Regions from separate parts of the Methylophaga sp. UBA678 genome, predicted to be linked through region 1. Evidence: riboswitches for the same ligand, from Rfam matches in the RefSeq annotation. Region 1 holds a riboswitch; each other region holds the start of a gene.
What was found. Region 1 has a riboswitch for cyclic di-GMP ahead of B3014_RS09460 (hypothetical protein). Riboswitches for the same ligand answer to the same signal wherever they lie in the genome.
Positions count from the first base shown of each region.

Region 2: linked by a shared signal. The riboswitch ahead of B3014_RS10490 (hypothetical protein) and the one ahead of B3014_RS09460 (hypothetical protein) in region 1 are both predicted to bind cyclic di-GMP.
Region 3: linked by a shared signal. The riboswitch ahead of B3014_RS00445 (hypothetical protein) and the one ahead of B3014_RS09460 (hypothetical protein) in region 1 are both predicted to bind cyclic di-GMP.

Region 1 is NZ_DBNG01000017.1:35,546-41,818, reverse strand. Features, by position in the region: gene gspD (type II secretion system secretin GspD) at 1-140, shown strand, start outside; gene B3014_RS09475 (alkaline phosphatase) at 283-1,899, shown strand; gene B3014_RS09470 (hypothetical protein) at 1,929-2,705, shown strand; gene B3014_RS09465 (YqaA family protein) at 2,758-3,198, opposite strand; gene B3014_RS09460 (hypothetical protein) at 3,327-3,827, opposite strand; cyclic di-GMP riboswitch class I at 3,862-3,940, opposite strand; gene B3014_RS09455 (molybdopterin-containing oxidoreductase family protein) at 4,165-6,273, shown strand, end outside.
Region 2 is NZ_DBNG01000019.1:33,979-40,251, forward strand. Features, by position in the region: gene B3014_RS10480 (hypothetical protein) at 1-292, shown strand, start outside; gene B3014_RS10485 (lipopolysaccharide kinase InaA family protein) at 557-2,875, opposite strand; cyclic di-GMP riboswitch class I at 3,564-3,650, shown strand; gene B3014_RS10490 (hypothetical protein) at 3,668-4,306, shown strand; gene B3014_RS10495 (autotransporter outer membrane beta-barrel domain-containing protein) at 4,546-6,273, opposite strand, start outside.
Region 3 is NZ_DBNG01000002.1:37,067-43,339, reverse strand. Features, by position in the region: gene cysC (adenylyl-sulfate kinase) at 1-85, shown strand, start outside; gene B3014_RS00460 (DHH family phosphoesterase) at 91-1,065, shown strand; gene B3014_RS00455 (undecaprenyl-phosphate glucose phosphotransferase) at 1,126-2,535, shown strand; cyclic di-GMP riboswitch class I at 2,768-2,849, shown strand; gene B3014_RS00450 (hypothetical protein) at 2,885-3,373, shown strand; cyclic di-GMP riboswitch class I at 3,579-3,658, shown strand; gene B3014_RS00445 (hypothetical protein) at 3,693-4,208, shown strand; gene B3014_RS00440 (polysaccharide biosynthesis/export family protein) at 4,337-4,888, shown strand; gene B3014_RS00435 (hypothetical protein) at 4,916-6,103, shown strand; gene B3014_RS00430 (Wzz/FepE/Etk N-terminal domain-containing protein) at 6,127-6,273, shown strand, end outside.

The sequences.
Region 1 (6,273 bases):
TGAGAAGAACGGAACTATTGGTATTAATCACACCAAGAGTAATTCGAGATCGCACATCGGCGCAGGCGGTAACCGAAGAGTTAAGAAACAAAATGCTGACGATAGAAGAAATCCCGGCGTCCGTGTCAGGGAAAATATAAAACCCACCTTAATCGTGCTCCAGGCCAATATGTGACTCAGTTCACATAATTGTCATCAATGCTTAACTTGGATGTCATCAATAACAATTACGCTGTATCCGTTAGCCAACCAAACACTTTAATTGTCTTATGGGAGAGACACATGTCAAACAAGCTACCTTTATTATTGGGTGCAGCAACTTTAGCATTAAGCGTAACAGCTTATGCTAAACAACCTGTTTTAACTGATTATCAAGTTAACAGTGACTGGTATACAGACGCTGTTGAAAAAATGGATAACAAACCAGCTTATAAAAATGCACACAAAGCAAAAAATGTGATTTTATTTGTCGGTGACGGTATGGGCATTTCTACTATTACAGCTGCCCGTATTTTAGAAGGCCAGTTAAATGGCAAACCAGGTGAAGAAAACCGCCTGACCTTTGAAACCTTTCCATTCACAGGACTGGCAAAAACATACAATGTTGATGCTCAAACACCTGACTCTGCTGGTACGATGACGGCCATGATGAGTGGTGTTAAAACAGATGCCGGCATCATCGGTATTGGTGAAGATGTACAACGTGGCGTGTGCTCGACAATGAGCGGACATGAACTGGTAACTGCTCTTGAGCTGGCTGAAATTGCTGGTAAATCAACGGGTATCGTCACAACAGCACGAATCACTCACGCTACACCTGCTGCGACTTATGCAAAATCAGTGGATCGTGACTGGGAAGACGTTTCAGATATGCCTGCCTCTGTCACACGCCGTGGTTTACCTTGTAAAGATATTGCTAAACAATTGGTGGAATTTGAAAGTAATCTGAAAAATCGTTATCCAACAGCAAAACGTATTAACGGTATCGAAGTTGCGATGGGGGGCGGTCGTCGTCATTTCTTACCAAAAGATCCTGCATTTAACAGCCCGGATGCCGTCAGTTCTACTGAAGGTGACAGAACGGATGGTCGTAATTTAGTAGCAGAATGGCAGACTACTTATCCAACAGGTAAATATGTATACGATAAAGCAGGCTTTGATGCTATCGAGCCAGCTAATACCGATAAAATCTTCGCTTTATTTAATGAATCACATATGCAATATGAAGCTGACCGTGGCAATGATATTGCTGGTGAACCTTCATTATCTGAAATGACAGAAAAAGCCATAAAAGTCCTGAACAAGAACGATCGTGGTTTCTTCTTAATGGTTGAGTCTGGTCGTATTGACCATGCTCATCATGCGGGTAATGCACATGGTGCTTTAAATGAAACTATTGAGTTTGCTCATGCGGTTAAAGCAGCATTAGAAAACACTAACCCTGAAGAAACATTGATTATCGTGACTGCGGATCACAGCCATGTATTTACTATGGCTGGTTATCCAAAACGTGGTAATCCTATCCTGGGTAAAGTTGTCAGCATTGGTTCAGATGAGCCTACATTAGCTGCTGATGGTAAGCCATACACAACTTTGGGGTATACCAACGGTTTAGGATTCCGTGACTTAGGCAATGAAACCGATGCAGATGCGAGCTATAGCGCAGGCCCTGATACTGGTCGTAAAGACTTAACAGCAGTCAATACAGAGCTGTCAGGTTATCACCAGGAAGCATTAGTTCCATTGGGTTCTGAAACACATGCCGGTGAAGATGTGGCGATTTTTGCTACTGGTCCAGGTGCCAATGCGGTGACAGGTGTGAATGAACAAAACTTGATTTATCACATTATGAACCAGGCAGCTCGTTTGGAAGTTAAAGCAGAAAAATCGATTAAGTAACATCAACGCAGAAAAAGAGAGGGGTGGACATGAGTCCGCCCCTTTTTTTCGTTGGCACACATCAACAATTTAAGGTTATAGAGATGAAATATCGTTTATTAGTGAGTCTATTATTAGCATCTCCATTGCTAGTCCAGGCTAATGATAGCTGTTCAATTGATCCTGAGGTGTTAGGTGCTAGTTATCAAATGACCGACAGTGATTCTGATAAAAAAGCGACCATGAAGTTATGGCGTCAACATCAGCGTGTCAGTAATCAATTTACTCAGTCAGGCATTACTGACATGTGGGAACATATGCATAATGGCCAGCTAAGAATGGTCAGGTTTTTTGATACTGAGCAACGTGCTATTGAATATCAGCCAGGCGAAGTGAAATATGCTAATGCGGATAGTCAGTGGCAGCAAGTTCATGAATTAATTACAGATAATCTGAAAAGCAATATGACCTTGGTTTCAAGCTCAGGTGAAGGTTGTGACAAAGTGGAAACCTATCAGTTAACTGAGGGTGATAGCCAACTGCAACTTGAATGGTTACCTGCACTATCCCTAGTAAAAAGCTGGAAAAATGATACTGACGGCCATGTAAAGACATGGCAGTTAACTCAGCTGATTAAAGATGAAAGCGCTGTTAATGCCAGCTTTAAAATGCGTGATGATTATCAGACAACAGATTATGCCGATATTGGTGATAGTGAATCAGATCCGTTTATTGCGAAGATGATTAATCAAGGGTATATCGACCATGGTCCTTCCGGTTTTTATAACAGTGAAGGTGAGGATATCGGTCATCCACATCATCATTGAGTAAAAGTGTAACCCAGTTAAAACCCTGTTTCAGTCTCTGAAACAGGGTTTTTTAATTTAGCGACAGTGCTACCTGACTGATGACAATATAGCGAATCAACTTACCTGCTGTGACTAGCACGATAAACCAGCCTAGATGTATTTTTATGAGTCCTGCCATAACAGTTAATGGATCACCAATGATCGGCAACCAAGCAAAACATAGAGAAATAAGACCATATTTCTTAAATTGATTTTCCGCTTTTCTAATATCGCTTTCTGATATCCGTAACCAATTTTTTATGACTGCAGAGCTGGCCCAATAACCTAAAGCATAATTCACCATTGATCCAAGCACGTTTGCCACGGTGGCTGTGGTGATGAGTAACGCCGGTGAGAGTCCCTTTACTAAGAGTGTGCTCAGAACGAATTCAGAGCTAAGTGGCAGTAGTGTTGCAGATAAAAAGGCTGAGATAAAAAGACCGGCATAACCCAAGCTAACAAAATAATCCATTCAGGTGGTTACTCGATGGCGTGATGGTGGAGAGGTCAAAGTGATATTCTCCTTGGAAATATTGAATCATACATAAAAAAAGGGAGCCGAAGCTCCCTAATATTGAACGACGATTGTCTAGAGATAGGTTATGCTGCAATCGCTTTTTTACGAAAGCCTAAGAAACCTAATAAAACAGGTGCGAATAAGAAAAGTGCTGCTGGAACAGGTACTGCTGAAACTGATAGGCTGTAATTTAAAGCTTTACCCGTTGCGTCATAGATATCCAACACATATGTCAGACCTGCAGTTAATATCGCTGTGAAACTGAAATCACCAGTAATGTTGAAATTTTGAATAGCACCACCTAAAACACCAAATGCAATAGTTGCATTATCAAGATTAGACTCTGGATTAAATGACCATTCAATAACTACTGGTGTTTCGTCATTAGTAAATAAACTGAACGAAGATTCCCATGCGCCATTACCTGTAGTCCCACTTGCTAATACAGTACTGCCACTAGCAAGATCAATTTCCTGACTAGCATTGTTGGTGAAAGCTGAGTCACCTTTTGTTAAGTTAAGTGTTGCTGCATTAGCCGCAACAGAGAAAAATAGTGCTATGACGAATAGCATCGCTTTTTTCATAAAAATTCCCTTATGTTTAGAGTGAAAAAACAAGCAATGCAACCCAGCCATCTTCACTTGGAAGACCTGTAGCTTTCCGACCCCGCCTCACGACGAGTTTGGCTTTGATTAAATGGATGAAAGTGATAAACCACTCAATTGCTCAAGTGGTTAATTATTCATCTGCGGCTAAGTGTATAGAGGCTCTATTACAAGAAAATGTCAGAGTGAGTAATTGATTTAAATAAAATTTCTATCAATTATCTTGAGTAAATTAACGGGCATATTTCCCGTTTTAAACTGGTGTATAGTCTGAAAATAATAATAAAAAAATATATATCAGAGAGGAGAGAGCAATATGGCAAGCGTATTAAAAACAACGCATCATGGGGGCTGTCCACATGATTGTCCTGATACCTGTTCCATGGTGTATGAGGTTGAAAATGGTCAACTGACCTCAGTTAAAGGCAATAAAGAACATCCAATGACGCGAGGTGGTTTGTGCGTCAAACTCAAAGATTACGAAAAGCGTCACTATCATCCGGATCGTTTGCTTCATCCCATGCGACGTACCGGACCCAAGGGAAGTGGGCAGTTTGAACGCATTAGTTGGGATGAAGCACTTGATGAGATCACCAGCCGCTGGAAAGCGATTATCGACGAGTATGGTCCTCATGCCATTTTGCCTTATAGCTATCTGGGTAATCAGGGGCTGGTGCATGGCTTAAATGGCGGCGATGCTTTTTTTAACAAAATGGGCGCAACCGTTTGTGAGCGGACTTTTTGCGGCGAAGGTTCTTGTACAGCCTGGTTGCTGACAGTGGGGCCAACAGCTGGGGTCGACCCTGAGAGTTTTATCCATTCTAAATACATCATCCTCTGGGGATGTAATTCGGTGAGTACCAATGTCCACCATTGGCATATTGTAAAAGATGCCCAGAAGCAGGGCGCCAAAGTCGTCGTTATCGATCCCTATAAATCCAAAACAGCGAAAGAAGCGGATTGGCACATTGCGCCTAAACCCGGCACTGATGGTGCTTTAGCCATGGCCATGATGAATGTGATTATTGAAGAAGGACTTCAGGATCAAGACTATATCGACAACTACACAGTGGGGTTTGAGGCCTTATCTGAAAGAGCCAAAACCAGAACACCAGAATGGGCTGCCTCGATAACGGGTGTGGCTGCGGAAGATATTCGTCAGTTGGCGCGCGAGTTTGCCTCTACCCAACCAGCAGCTATTCGCTTGGGTGTGGCTGTAGAACGTAACTATGGTGGTGGTCAAGCAATTCGTGCCATTACCTGTTTACCTGCATTAACCGGCGCGTGGCGCCATGTTGGTGGCGGTGCATTACAATTTCCTGTCTGGGAGCATCCTTATAAGTTTGATGTGATTTCGCGTCCGGATCTGATTCCGGAAGGCACGCCGGTCGTGAATGCAATACAACTTGGTCGCGCACTAACAGGAGAGTTGGGGCTTGATACACCGATTAAATCGATGATGTGCTGGAATGCCAATCCTGTTACGCAAGCCGCCGAGACTGACAAGATTGTTGAAGGTTTGATGCGAGAAGATCTATTTCTGGTGTCGGCTGAACATTTTCTTTCTGATACCGCATCTTATGCTGATATCGTGCTACCTGCCTCTATGGGCGCAGAGATGGAAGATATGGTGCTGTCATGGGGCCACTTATATCTAACCTATAATGAAAAGTGTGTGGACTCGCCGGGTGAAGCGATACCAAATAATGAGATTTTCAGACGCTTAGCAGCCAGAATGGGCTATAAAGAAGCCAACTTTAGCTGGTCGGATAGTGAGTGTCTTGAGAACTATGTTGATTGGGACTCACCGGCATGTGAAGGCATTGATTTGGCTTATTTACGCCAACATGGCTTTGCTAAATTAAAAGTCGGTACCAAAGATGATCGTGCCCCACATCGCCATGGGAATTTCCCTACACCGAGTGGAAAATGTGAACTGGAAGTGAAAGGGGCTACCAACTTTGTGGCTGGTCCGTTCCGGCAGATGTATGAAGGCTTCCAGCCTGGTGAGTCATTAGATAGCTTGCCAGATTATCTGCCATCAAGAGAGACGCACGAGAGCAATCCGGCATTAGCTGAAAAGTACCCATTGAATATCATTTCGCCCAAAAGCCACGGCTTTCTGAATTCTTGTTACGCCAATATGGACAACAAAATAAAAGGCCAAGGTGAACAGTTTGTCATGATAAGTCCAGTGGATGCCGACCTTCGAAATATTCAAAGTGGTGATGTGGTATCCGTATTTAATGACCGGGGTAAATTTGAAGCACTTGCTCAAATTACAGATGATGTCAGTCCCGGTATCGTCGTGGCGACACTTGGATATTGGCGACAGTTGAACAAAGGCACGGTGAACTGTGTCAGTTCAGCTGAGTTTGTGGATATGGGCCATGCCCCAACATTTACTGACAATTTGGTTGAAGTC
Region 2 (6,273 bases), on a different contig from region 1:
TTGGCGCTCAACATACGAGTCTTTCACCATAGCAGACTTGTTTGATACAGGTGATATCATGATTAGTACGCAAGAATGGTTGAATAATGGCATAAGTTGGATTGGGGCCTCCGACTTGGCTTACATCACATGGGATGACAGAGGGCAATCAATAAATACTATTCTTAAGGGTGAATATCGCTTTACCTCTTTTGAGGTGTCGGCGGTGCCATTGCCACCAGCAGCCTTGCTATTTGCTCCTGCGCTACTTGGTTTCATGGGCTTACGTCGCAAAGTAAAGCTCGCTGTTTAACGAGGTAATATTATTTGGAATAATAAAGCCACCATCACATGGTGGCTTTATTGTTTATTTAGTGTTTGATAGTCGTTTTGGTGGCTATTGCTCAACAAAAAAAGCATTTAGTCTACGAGCTTCAGGCTTAGCTGCTGTGCTAATGTTTAACTATTGTCGTAATGGCTTGTCTGAATAGAGCGCCCCTCTCTTATAAGTCTCTTTCATAGCACCGCCTATCATGATACTTAGCTTATACAGAGTGATTTTATCAATCATTTCCACCTATTCGAAGCCGATGCTCAGTGTCAATGCTGTTACAAATATAAAGATGACAACAGCTTTGACAGGGTTATTAATCTCATTAATCTTTTTGAATAGGCGTTTAATCGCTTTTCGCCCGAACTTACGTTTCATACTCACTTTGAAGTCATATAGATAAAACGGGACTTTATAGGTGAAAGTAAAGTTTTTACTTTTTCGCATACCGCTCAGGTAAATCTCCACAAATCTGTCCCTGCCTTCCGGATGCAGCTTGTATGTAATTCGCGTTAAGTCTGATAGACGTTTAGGCATGCTAACTGGGTGGTTGTAGAAGCGTGCTCTATTGATATCAATTAATGTGAACGTCAAGCCAGGCTTTCTTTTCTTAACGAGTATATTGCCGCCAGCTAAGTCACGGAAAAATACACCTCGAGCATGCATTTGTTGAAGAAATTCTGACAATGCACGATAGATTGTTTCCTCCGCTACTCCCTGATAACTGTTTGCTCCTTCACGAAGCGCATTGAACATGTCCCGAATATTGAAATCATGATCAACTTTTTCACAAATAAACACATTTTCCAACATGCTTTTGTCACCACTTTTTTCAAAGTAAGCAATAGCTCGTGCCGTTGATATATTTCTACGCGATAATTCAGCTGCTGCATTCCAACTTCTACGGGCTTTACTTGGTTTGAAACGATCAACGATAAGCTTTTGAACTGCTACCTTAAGTGGTTTCTTTGCTACAACTTCTTCGTCATTAACGCCGGGAACTCTCCAAATGATATTTCGGGCTTTCCTGAAGGTATTTTCTTTTGTATAAGCGGGAAGTAAATCGGGGTGAAGTTGTTTAACTATCGCCTCAGCATGCATGTCATCCTGAGCGCAGAGCATACCAACCCAGCCATTTTCATTGATGGGGAAGTATTGCCCATAACCTGTGTGAGCGAACAGAGAAGTTGTCGTTAAATTGTGGTCTGCAGAAAGTGTCATTTCATCAACGCCTTCCCAGAGGAGGAACATCGGTGACTCGTTAACGAAATGTGCTGAGGATCCTAAATCATGACCATCACGATTTTTAAACTCAGCTTTTTGCAAGTCTGACTCATCATAAAGGTTAGCCAGATCACAAGCTTTACCGTTAATGGTCCATGCGATGTGCACCACGGAGTCGTCTTTTTTAAAGGCATGTATTTCAATATTTTTTGTCGTTGCCAGTGCGCCTTTGTATTCAGCACCGGAAATAGCGGCAATGACTTGTTTTAATGCATAGAAAGATGGACGAGCACGGAAGCTTTCTAATGGACCAATCACGCTGGCGTAATGGGTGATACGTTCAAGCTTAGGATATTGTTCGCTACCATCATCAATTAGCCCCTCTCTTGCGCAGAGTAAAGGTCCCCAAAATGCTTTCTCTAGCGAACCTGATGCAGCGAGTAAAACAAAATATCGACTCAGATAATCAGCTTGTTTTTGTTCTTTCTCAACTAAAACTCGCTCGATTCTGGGTAGTGTCCAGAAGGCGGCGGGTGACACAAATCGTGACACGCCATTTTCATCTCCCGCCTTTCTCATTAAACGAGCTTTTTTAACTAAATTATATTTAAGTAATTTTGCCCACTTGAAGCCCAGTACACGATGATCATAGCGCTCCGACTCACTAACACGTTCTGTAAATAGGTTATTAGTATGAATGTCAGGCAACATTGACATGCTACCTAATTCATCGAGGAGTCCAAATGAATAAAAGGGCTCAAAATCAGAAATATTAGGTCCGGCTATTGTGATACCTCTTGCTTTGAGTTCAGTGTAAGCGATTTTCCAGGCGGCAAAAAAGCCTGGCTTACTGTAGCCAGCCCATCTTCTACGATTGATCGTCGTACCGATCTCTATTGCTGATACATCTGAACCAAAATGCTCACAGACTTCTATAAGAAATTGTTGCCATGTGTCCTGTGCGTCCTTGGTCTCCATCTGATGCGCTTGATCAAATGGTTGAACGAGATGAAGAAGCACATCAAAATCTTCAGCGATGAGTTTTCTGAGTAATCTACCTGCATTACCAGTCACATCACCGTAACTGAGATCAATACGCACTGACTTGATATTAAGTTCGTGTAGATGATTGATGATGTAATCATCGACGCGAGCATCATCAGATGCAGCGACACCAACGCCAAGAAAGTTTTCAGGCACGACATGACCCGCTTGAGGGATGTGACCTTTGCGAAGCAAAAGACCGCCTTTTAAAGTGTGCTTAATTGTTTTTAATAAGAACCTTCCATCCACCATAGAAGGTATGTTTGCCGCTTCGCTTTTTCTCGGTAAGCCAGTCATTTTCGCTCAATCTTGTTATAAATGCGACAGGAATGTTACACCAGATGGATGAGTGATAACTATGATGAATGAGGATGACGTTAAGCTATGCTAAATGCTCAACTACACTAACTGATTGAATTCATAATAACTTAGACGAACAGGTTGATTTCGTTATGCAGGGTTAAGGTTGACTAAATAGTTGTGGCAGATTGGCAAATTTTTTATATTTTATTGTCAACAGCTTTAATTTTGGGTTGACTAAAAACACATATTACAGACTCACGCTACCAGTTGTGGAACGCATACTACCAACTGTTACCTTGCTATCTTATGCTGCATGACCTGGCTTCATGGGCTTAGCTAGCTTAACTAACAAGAAGCTAATTGATAAACAAGGTTTAAATATTAAAGCCGAGATAATACGGCAGCTTTTTATTTGCATTGCTCACACTTCGTTGCAGATTAGCAACTAAACAACATACGGTTTTCGAGCTTCAAACTTATCACTGTTATAATGCCCGACCATTGCCCCCCGATAGCTCAGCTGGATAGAGCATTGAATATTTATCTGTCTACAATGAGAAAAATAGGGCGGAGAATCCATTATTAGCTCTGATAATTAATATCAAAAATTTATTAATTAGTACCGAAGTACAATAGTTTTAATGAAGATCTAGTGTGAGAATGATTGAGTGATTAAATCATTCTCTTATTATGCCAAACTTGGCGTGAGCCTGGGACGGAAAACCACAGCTGTGCTTATAAGGACAGGTATCAGGGCTGGGTTGCATACCTTTAAGGAGTTCACCGATGAATAAGATGATCGCTACAATAATATTCTCATTTTTTTCTTTACCTACCTTTGCCGCTCCCGTAGATATTGATTTGAGTGGGGCTGCCTCTTCCACTCTAATTGATGCTGATGGGGCAAGTTTTTCACAAACTTTCACAGGTCAGACTGCATCTGGGGCAGGAATTTCAGGTTCCCCTACAGGGCCATTGTCACTCACACCAAGTGGAACAATGAGTGTTGCATTCTGGAGTCCAGGTTGCCCTGGTTGTGATTCTGGCAATTCACTGCTTACACCCTCAAGTTTTCAGGGCCCATTGTCGATATTGTTTGATTTTAATGCCGACAGTTTTTCATGGGTGATGGGAGGCTCTGTTGCAGGATCCAACGTTACTGTAGATCTATTTTCAAATAATGGTAGTTTAATCAACACAGTCCTAATCAGCATGCTGGAAGGGTATTACAAATACTCTATCTCCGGCTTGGGTGCTTTTGCAGGACTTACTTTTAGAGACAATAACGACCCAGCTGGAGTACGTTACATGGACATGTCTTATAATAGCGTGTCTGAAGTTCCAATCCCTGCCGCCGCTTTTATGTTTGCACCTGCACTACTAGGATTTATGGGCTTGCGTCGTAGAACCAAGCCAGCTGTTTAGCTCATTCCACAGCATTTAAAATTAAAGCCGTCACTCTTTGGCGGCTTTTTTTATTTGTATTGCTCACACTTCGTTGCAGATTCGGTGGGAATTAAAAGCAAACAATATTCAGTTTTCGTGCTTAAGGCTAATCGCCGTTATAATACCAGCCCGATGTCTTCGTAGCTCAGCTGGATAGCGCGTTGATATGAAAAAGCCCCAACATTTTGGGGCTTTTTTATTGAAAATATATGGTTAAGTTAAAACACATATTCCAGACTAACACTGCCGGCGGCATAATTTTCATCACGGTCACCGCCATACTCAATATCGGCCACCAAGCTAAGGTTGTTGTTATCCGCTACGCGTAATGTGGCACCGGCAAACCCGCCTGTGACACTTTCATCACCGGCAGTCGCAAACTTGAACTGACTACCGGCGATGCTGACTTTGGTATCGTCATCATCGGTATGACGTGAGTTCAGGCCTACTCGGAATTCAAATTCACTAGCCTCATCAAACTGATAAGCAGCCGCTAATTGTGCTCTTGCAGTTAATGCCTTGGCTTTGCGGTCATCTACACTCAGATTAGAATTGGTGGTGCCCGATTCACGGTAACCATCCAGCCAGGCCATGCTGTAATTCACACTGACAGAAGGGCGCAGCTCAAGACGGTCATTAACGCTAAAGGCTGAACCAAGAGTGATGCCGGGGCTGATAAACCAGCTATCAAAATCAGACTTGGCTGTTTCAAAACCATTCAGGTTATCGACAACAAGCCTGTCATTTTCATGGTCGCCGTAACCGGCAATCAGTGAGCCTGTGATATTAAGACCATGGGTTTTACGGTTGGCATAAACGCCGATGTAATAATTATCTGCTTCTGTTTCAAACGACGCGGTCTGGGTATCTGTCTTACTTCGCACAACACCACCCATCAAGCCTGAACGGTGACCACTTATATCCCACTCATAACCGAAGTTCACGCCGACATGGTGATGGTCATAAGCAATCGCGCCACCTTCGGCATCACGGTCAAACCTGCCACCAAAGACTTGCGCCCAAGCCACCGGTTTATGCTCTTCAAAATACATACCGGGAGATAACTCAAGCGACGCTAGCTGTACCTGTTTCAGTGGTGTGGTCTGCGCCATACGCTGCCCAATCACATTGTGGATGGATGAGGTCATGCCGGCTAACGCCACCCCGCGGGTGGATTCACCTGTCGGGTCGAGCGTGATCACTTGAGCGCGGGCAGTGTCACCCACCACCACGCCCGGCGTGAATAGATTGATATTCTCGGTATTCAAAATAGACAAATTGGCAGAGGCGCTGCCGCTGTAGATATTGACGGTGTCGTTATCGCTGCCATTTTGGCCTAAATCAATCCCGCCAATAATTTGTGAGCCAGATAGCAGGTTGACAGTGGTATTGCGATCCGAAGAAAGGTCGCCGGAAATAGCTAAGCTATCCGGGCCGGTGGCAGAAATCAGGCCGCTGTTGTTGATGGTCGCATTGTCTCCTGTAGACCTAATGCCATCAGCGTTTTCACCTGTTGTTGAAATACTGCCGCTATTGTTGATGGCGGCGTCAGTGCCATTTGAGTAAATGCCATCAGATTTTTCACCTGTTGTTGAAATACTGCCGCTATTGTTGATGGTCGCATTGTCGCCCGTAGACCTAATGCCATCAGCGTTTTCACCTGTTGTTGAAATACTGCCGCTATTGTTGATGGCGGCGTCAGTGCCATTTGAGTAAATGCCATCAGCGTTTTCACCTGTTGTTGAAATGCTACCGCTATTGTTGGTAGTGTTGTTGCCTTCTGACAAAATGCCGTATGAGCCAGCTCCGCTGGTGGAGATGTTGCCACTGTTGTTGATGGTGGCGTAATCGCCAGTTGACAAAATGCGAACTGCATTTTTACCGCTGCCAATGATGTTCCCGTTGTTGCTGATGGTGGCATTGTTGCCGCGTGAGTAAATGCCGTA
Region 3 (6,273 bases), on a different contig from region 1:
AGTGACATTAAACACTGCTGAGCTCAATGTGGATGAGTGTGTAGAGAGAGTGATTTCCTATCTAAAACAAAACGAGATAATTTAAAATCCATGACCAACTTTGATGTTTTTAATGGCGATGCTGACGGTATATGTGCCTTAGTTCAATTAAGACTGGCCAACCCAAGTAAGACAGAACTAATTACAGGCGTTAAGCGAGATATCAAATTACTGAGCAGGGTGGATGTTGAAAATGCATCAAAAGTCACTGTTTTAGATATATCAATGCAGAAAAACCGCGAAGCATTGTTAAATTTGTTATCAAATGATGTTGATGTCTTTTATGCCGATCACCACAATCCAGGCGATCAAATCAGTCATCCGCGTTTAGAGGCGTTGATTGATATGCACCCCAATAAATGCACAGCATTAATTGTCAATGAGCACCTCAATCATGCCTATGAGCTATGGGCAATCACGGCAGCTTTTGGTGATAATCTATCTAGTGTTGCCGAGGAGTATGCAAAGGAACTACACCTCACTGAAACTCAGACAATCAAACTCAAAACCTTAGGGCAGCATATTAATTACAATGGCTATGGTGCGAGTCTGGATGATTTGTTTTTTGCACCTGATGAACTCTATAGACAATGTGTATACTATTCATCACCTTTAGATTTTATTAATGAAAATACAGAGATAATGGAGACTCTGGATTCTGGCTATAACTCAGATTTGTCTCAAGCACAGCAGCAGAAAATGAGTTATGAGAGCGATATGGTAGGCGTTATTACCCTACCTGACGATAAATGGGCGAGACGTATTAGCGGGACCTACAGCAACTACTTGAGTAACCAGTTTCCTTCTCGAGCACATTTAATTCTTACAGAAATACCTGATTCAGCCGCTTATGTCGTGAGTATCAGAGCGCCTAAAATACGTCAGGAAGGAGCAGATTTTATTGCAGGTCAGTTCGACACAGGTGGCGGCAGAAAAGCAGCAGCAGGCATAAACTTATTACAAGAAACTGAGCTTGCAAGACTAATTTCTACTGTTCAGGACTATTACAGTAGCAATATCAACTAATACAAAGTCATTTATACTTATAATCAAAAGACTAAAAAACGATAGGATAAATTAGCACAGATGGCTCAGGGCAGGATCAGACAATACGATGCAAAAATTAATGCCATATCAAGACTGATTGATAGCGGTATTATCCTGCTAACGTTTTTAGCATTATTCGATATTTTCCATGCGACCTGGGATGTACTTTACATCTGGAGTCTTCTGTTCGCTATTGTATTGTTTAACTTCTTTGCTGAGTCACAAGATGCCTACCGCTCGTGGCGAGGCACGGCGTTAAGAGAAGAAGTCTCTGCCGTCATGTTTTCATGGTTTACCAGTGTTTTCATTCTGGTCATGATTGATATCTTCTTTATCCATTCTGGCACCTACCTCGATAGCTTTGTCTTCTTATGGTTTTTACTGACACCTATAGAGTTAATTTCCTGGCATGCCATTGTAAGAACGTCATTGGCTATTCTTCGAGCTCGAGGTGTAAATACCAGAAATGTGGCTATTGTCGGTGAAACAACGCTAGGTAAGCGCTTAGAACGTGCATTTAACGAAATGGATTGGTCTGGATTTAGACTGGTTGGATACTATGATGACCGGTCACAAAAACGGGTAGAAACAGAACCTAATCTGGTCGTAACAAATAATAAAGCAGGTGATTTCAATCAACTCATTGAAGATTGTAAGGCAGGGAAGGTGGATACTGTTTACATCACCTTGGCTATGTCTGCTGAGCATAGAATCAGACACATTACTGAGCTATTAGCCGATAGTACGGCTTCTGTATATCTTGTTCCGGACTTATTCACATTTAACTTGCTTAATTCCAGGTGGGTTGATTACCAAGGAATTACCGCCATTTCAGTCTATGAAACCCCTTTTGCTGGTATCGACAGTATCCTTAAACGGCTGGAAGATATTATCCTAAGCAGCCTTATTCTGACGATGATCGCTATTCCTATGATGGTGATTGCCGCAGGGGTTAAATTGACATCTAAGGGCCCTGTGTTTTTCAAGCAAACACGCTATGGCATGGATGGTGAAAAAATTAAAGTCTGGAAATTCCGCACGATGACGGTAACAGAAGATGGAGATACTGTCACACAGGCACAAAAGAATGATAGCCGTATCACACCATTTGGCGGTTTTTTGAGAAGAACATCATTGGATGAGTTACCTCAATTCTTTAATTCATTGGGCGGAAGCATGTCCATTGTAGGCCCACGGCCTCATGCTGTAGCACATAACGAACAATACCGCGCTCAGATTCAAGGGTATATGTTGAGACATAAAGTCAAACCAGGTATTACGGGCTTAGCCCAGATAAATGGCTTTAGGGGGGAAACTGATACCTTGGACAAAATGCAAGGTCGCGTGCATTACGATTTAAAATATATCCAGAACTGGTCATTGTTATTAGATATTGAGATTATTTTCTTAACGATATTCAAAGGGTTTGTGGGTAAAAATGCCTATTGAATTCCCGACTGAGTATCAGTAGTTTTACTTAGGAAAATAAACTTGTTGCCTGCAATGAGACACGGTATCATATAACTACTATTGAAATAGATGCATCAATCATCGATGCCAGATAACACTTGTTATCGTCATTATTTTCAATAGCAATCAGAACAATAGACATCAACGGTGATGGCTTTGTAGCAAGATCTTAATCATATGATCTTACACAACGTCAGCGGGTTAGATGTTGTGTAATTAAAGCCAAACTCGCTGTGAGGCGGGGTCGGAAAGCCACAGATCTTTAAACTTTTAAAGATGGCTGGGTTGCATTGCTTGTTTTTTCAACTTATGCATAAGGAAGTTTATTATGAAAAAAGCGATGCTATTTGTCGTAGCTTTATTGTTTTCAGTAAGTGTTAACGCCGCGACGTTATCTCTGTCTGAAGTAAGTTCATCTGTCGCAAGTCAAAGTGCTGATGTCACATCTGGTTCAGTTGTATTAGGTAGTGGTACAGTTTCTACTGCTGGTACTTGGAGTTCTGAGTTTGCATTATCAACTGACGAAGCTACACCAGTTGTGATTGCATGGTCATTTAATCCAGCGATTACTGGTGCCACATTAGTATTCGGTACATTGGGTGACACAGTGTCATATGCAATTACCGATGACTTCAGTTTCACTGCTATGCTGACTGCTGGCACAAACTACATCTTAAAAATCATTGATGCGACTTCAGGTGTGGTTAAATATGACGTATCAGTATCTGCAGTACCTGTTCCAGCTGCATTATTCTTGTTTGCCCCTGCCTTATTAGGCTTTTTGGGTATGCGTAGAAAAACAGCTGTTGCAGCGTAAGTAAAAGTTACACAAAATTAAAAAAGGGAGCTTAAGCTCCCTTTTTTATTGGAATTATATTATCCTTCAATATAGTATTTTATTAAGCACGAAAATTAATCATAGACATTGTACCAAGGTACAATAGACACGAACTCGATTGGACTCGTAAGATGAAACCATCTGAAAAGTCAGATAGGTAATTATCAAACTAACAATTTGATAATTGATTTAAAGCCAAACTCGCCGCGAGGCGGGGTCGGAAAGCCACAGATCTTTGTGTATAAAGATGGCTGGGTTGCATTGCTTGTTTATTAACTTATGCATAAGGAAGTTTATTATGAAAAAAGCGATGCTATTTTTTGTAGCTCTTTTGTTTTCGGTCAGTGTTAATGCTGCAACATTGACTCTTACTGGTGTAGGGTCAAGTGGCGCAACACAGTCAGTTGATGTCAATAATAACAGTACTGTATTAGCTGGTGGAACAGTTGGTGAAGTGACAAGTTGGTCTTCACTGTTTGATCTTTCATCAGATGACAACACCGCAGTCAAAGTGGAATGGTCTTTCAACCCGTTCGCAGCTTTAACAGGGGCTACATTAGTATTTGGTGAGTTAGATTTAGGTGGAGATTATTTACCTGGCGCACAAACTTTTGATATTACTGGCGACTTTAGTTTCACAGCATTTTTAACAGCTGGCGTTGTTTATGGTTTAGATATTATTGATGCATCTTCTAACATCCTAAAATATGATGTGTCAGTATCTGCCGTACCAGTACCAGCAGCATTATTCTTGTTTGCCCCTGCTTTATTAGGCTTCTTAGGGCTTAGAAGAAAATCAGCAGTTGCTGCATAAGAATTAAGATTCATATTAACAGTAACTTACTGTAACAAAATGAAAGGGAGCAAAAGCTCCCTTTTTTTTTGAAAAATAGAGTGTTAATATCAAATTTGAATGTCATTTATAGATAAGGATTTTCCCTCATGTCAAAACGCTTCATTTTCTTCTTTTTGATTCTCACTTCCCTATTTTCCTCAAGCGTCTTTGCAGACCAGCGTTATCTATTAAATTCGGGCGATATCCTAGATATTTCAGTATGGAATGAGGAAGCGTTACAAAAACAAGCCGTCGTGCTGCCAGACGGTATTATTACTTTCCCACTAGCCGGTGAAATTGTTGCTAAAGATAAAACAGTAGCTGACGTCGAAGAAGAATTAACCAAAAAACTCAGTGAATACTTAGCTGATCCTGTTGTCACACTCTCTGTTACTAGCGTTGAAGGTAATAGGGTACACATTCTGGGCAAAGTCCTAAATCCAGGTTCGTTTGTAATGAATCAACCTCTGGATGCTATGCAGGCTTTAAGCTTAGCTGGTGGATTATCTCCATATGCAGAAGAAAATAACATTATCGTGCTACGAAGAGACGGCACAACTCAACAAGTCTTACCGGTGAAATATGCTGAAATAAAAAAAGGTAAAGCACTGAATACCAATATCACACTAGAAAGCGGTGACGTCATCATCGTACCTTAAGCAGAATAATAGCTGAGAAGCGTGTCAATGATAAAATATATTCCGCTACTGTTGCCTATGTTACTAAGCAACACTGCGTCGGCAGCTGAATGGGTATTTAATGCTCAGGCAGATCCTAAATTTAAATACGATGATAATGAACTACTACGAGAAGATGAGTTAGATGACTTTAGCTTGAACATTGATCCAACCCTTTCACTAACTCGCTCATTAGAGAACTCGACATCTGAAATACGTCTCGGGTATAGAATTAGTCGATATCAAGACTTAAAAGAACTTGATAAAGAAAATCCATTTGCGAGTTTTAATACGACTTATGCCACTGAGCGAAGTACTTACGGACTGAAATTAGACTATGCTGAACGTGAGTCACGGGATATTGCTGAAGAGGATACAGCTGACTTCAGTAATATTTCTACAACGATTACAAAGAGTATCTCACCATCATTTAGTTACAGGCTAACTGAGCTAGATACCATAAGCACGAGTTTATCTTATCAAACGCGTAAGCAATCTGATGACTCAAGCAACAATAACTCAATTCTTGGATCGTCATCTAACCTCACAGATAATGAAACAGCTAGTTTGAACTTAGCTTGGCAGCATCAATACACAGAAAGATTAAATGGTGGCTTATCGTTTACCTACGTTAATTATCAAGCTGAATCAGATAGGCTCGATAATCAATATGATTCCTATTCACTGGGTTTGACTAGTGAATATCAACTGTCTGAACTTTGGTCGGTCAATGGCTTACTGGGTGCACGTTATCTGGATAGTGTAAATAGCCCGGTAATAGGTCCAGAAACATCAGACCAAAGTACAGGGTTAGATTACTCAGTCAGCACAACCCGAGAAGATGAGCTGAATAGTTATACCTTATCTGCAAGTAGATCATTAACACCTTCAAGTGAGGGGGATGTCAATGAGCAAGATGCCTACACCATTACTTATCGTAGAAACTTCACAGAAAAGCTTACAGGTAACTTATCTGCGAGCTATCGTAAATATAGTAGTGCTGATGATTTAGATAGCACAGAAACAAAATATTTTGATTTTTCACCTAGTTTATCTTGGAAGTTAGATGAAGACTGGTCCCTTGTTTTTGGATACAGGTATCGAAGTGTCGATGAATCAGACGGAAAGAATGTAGATGGCAATGCACTCACATTCAACATCGATTACAATTGGAATGGTATTCGTTTTTCTCGCTAAATCACAGCAAAGAGCAATAATAAATGGAAGAAGAAGTAAAGGGCTTAGGGGACTATCTCAATATTCTCTGGCGCAGAAAATATTGGGTTATTTTTCCCGCTGTGCTGTTAGCCATTGCAACTGTAGTGGTGGTTTTCTCTCTACCGGCTACTTATAAATCTCAAGGCACA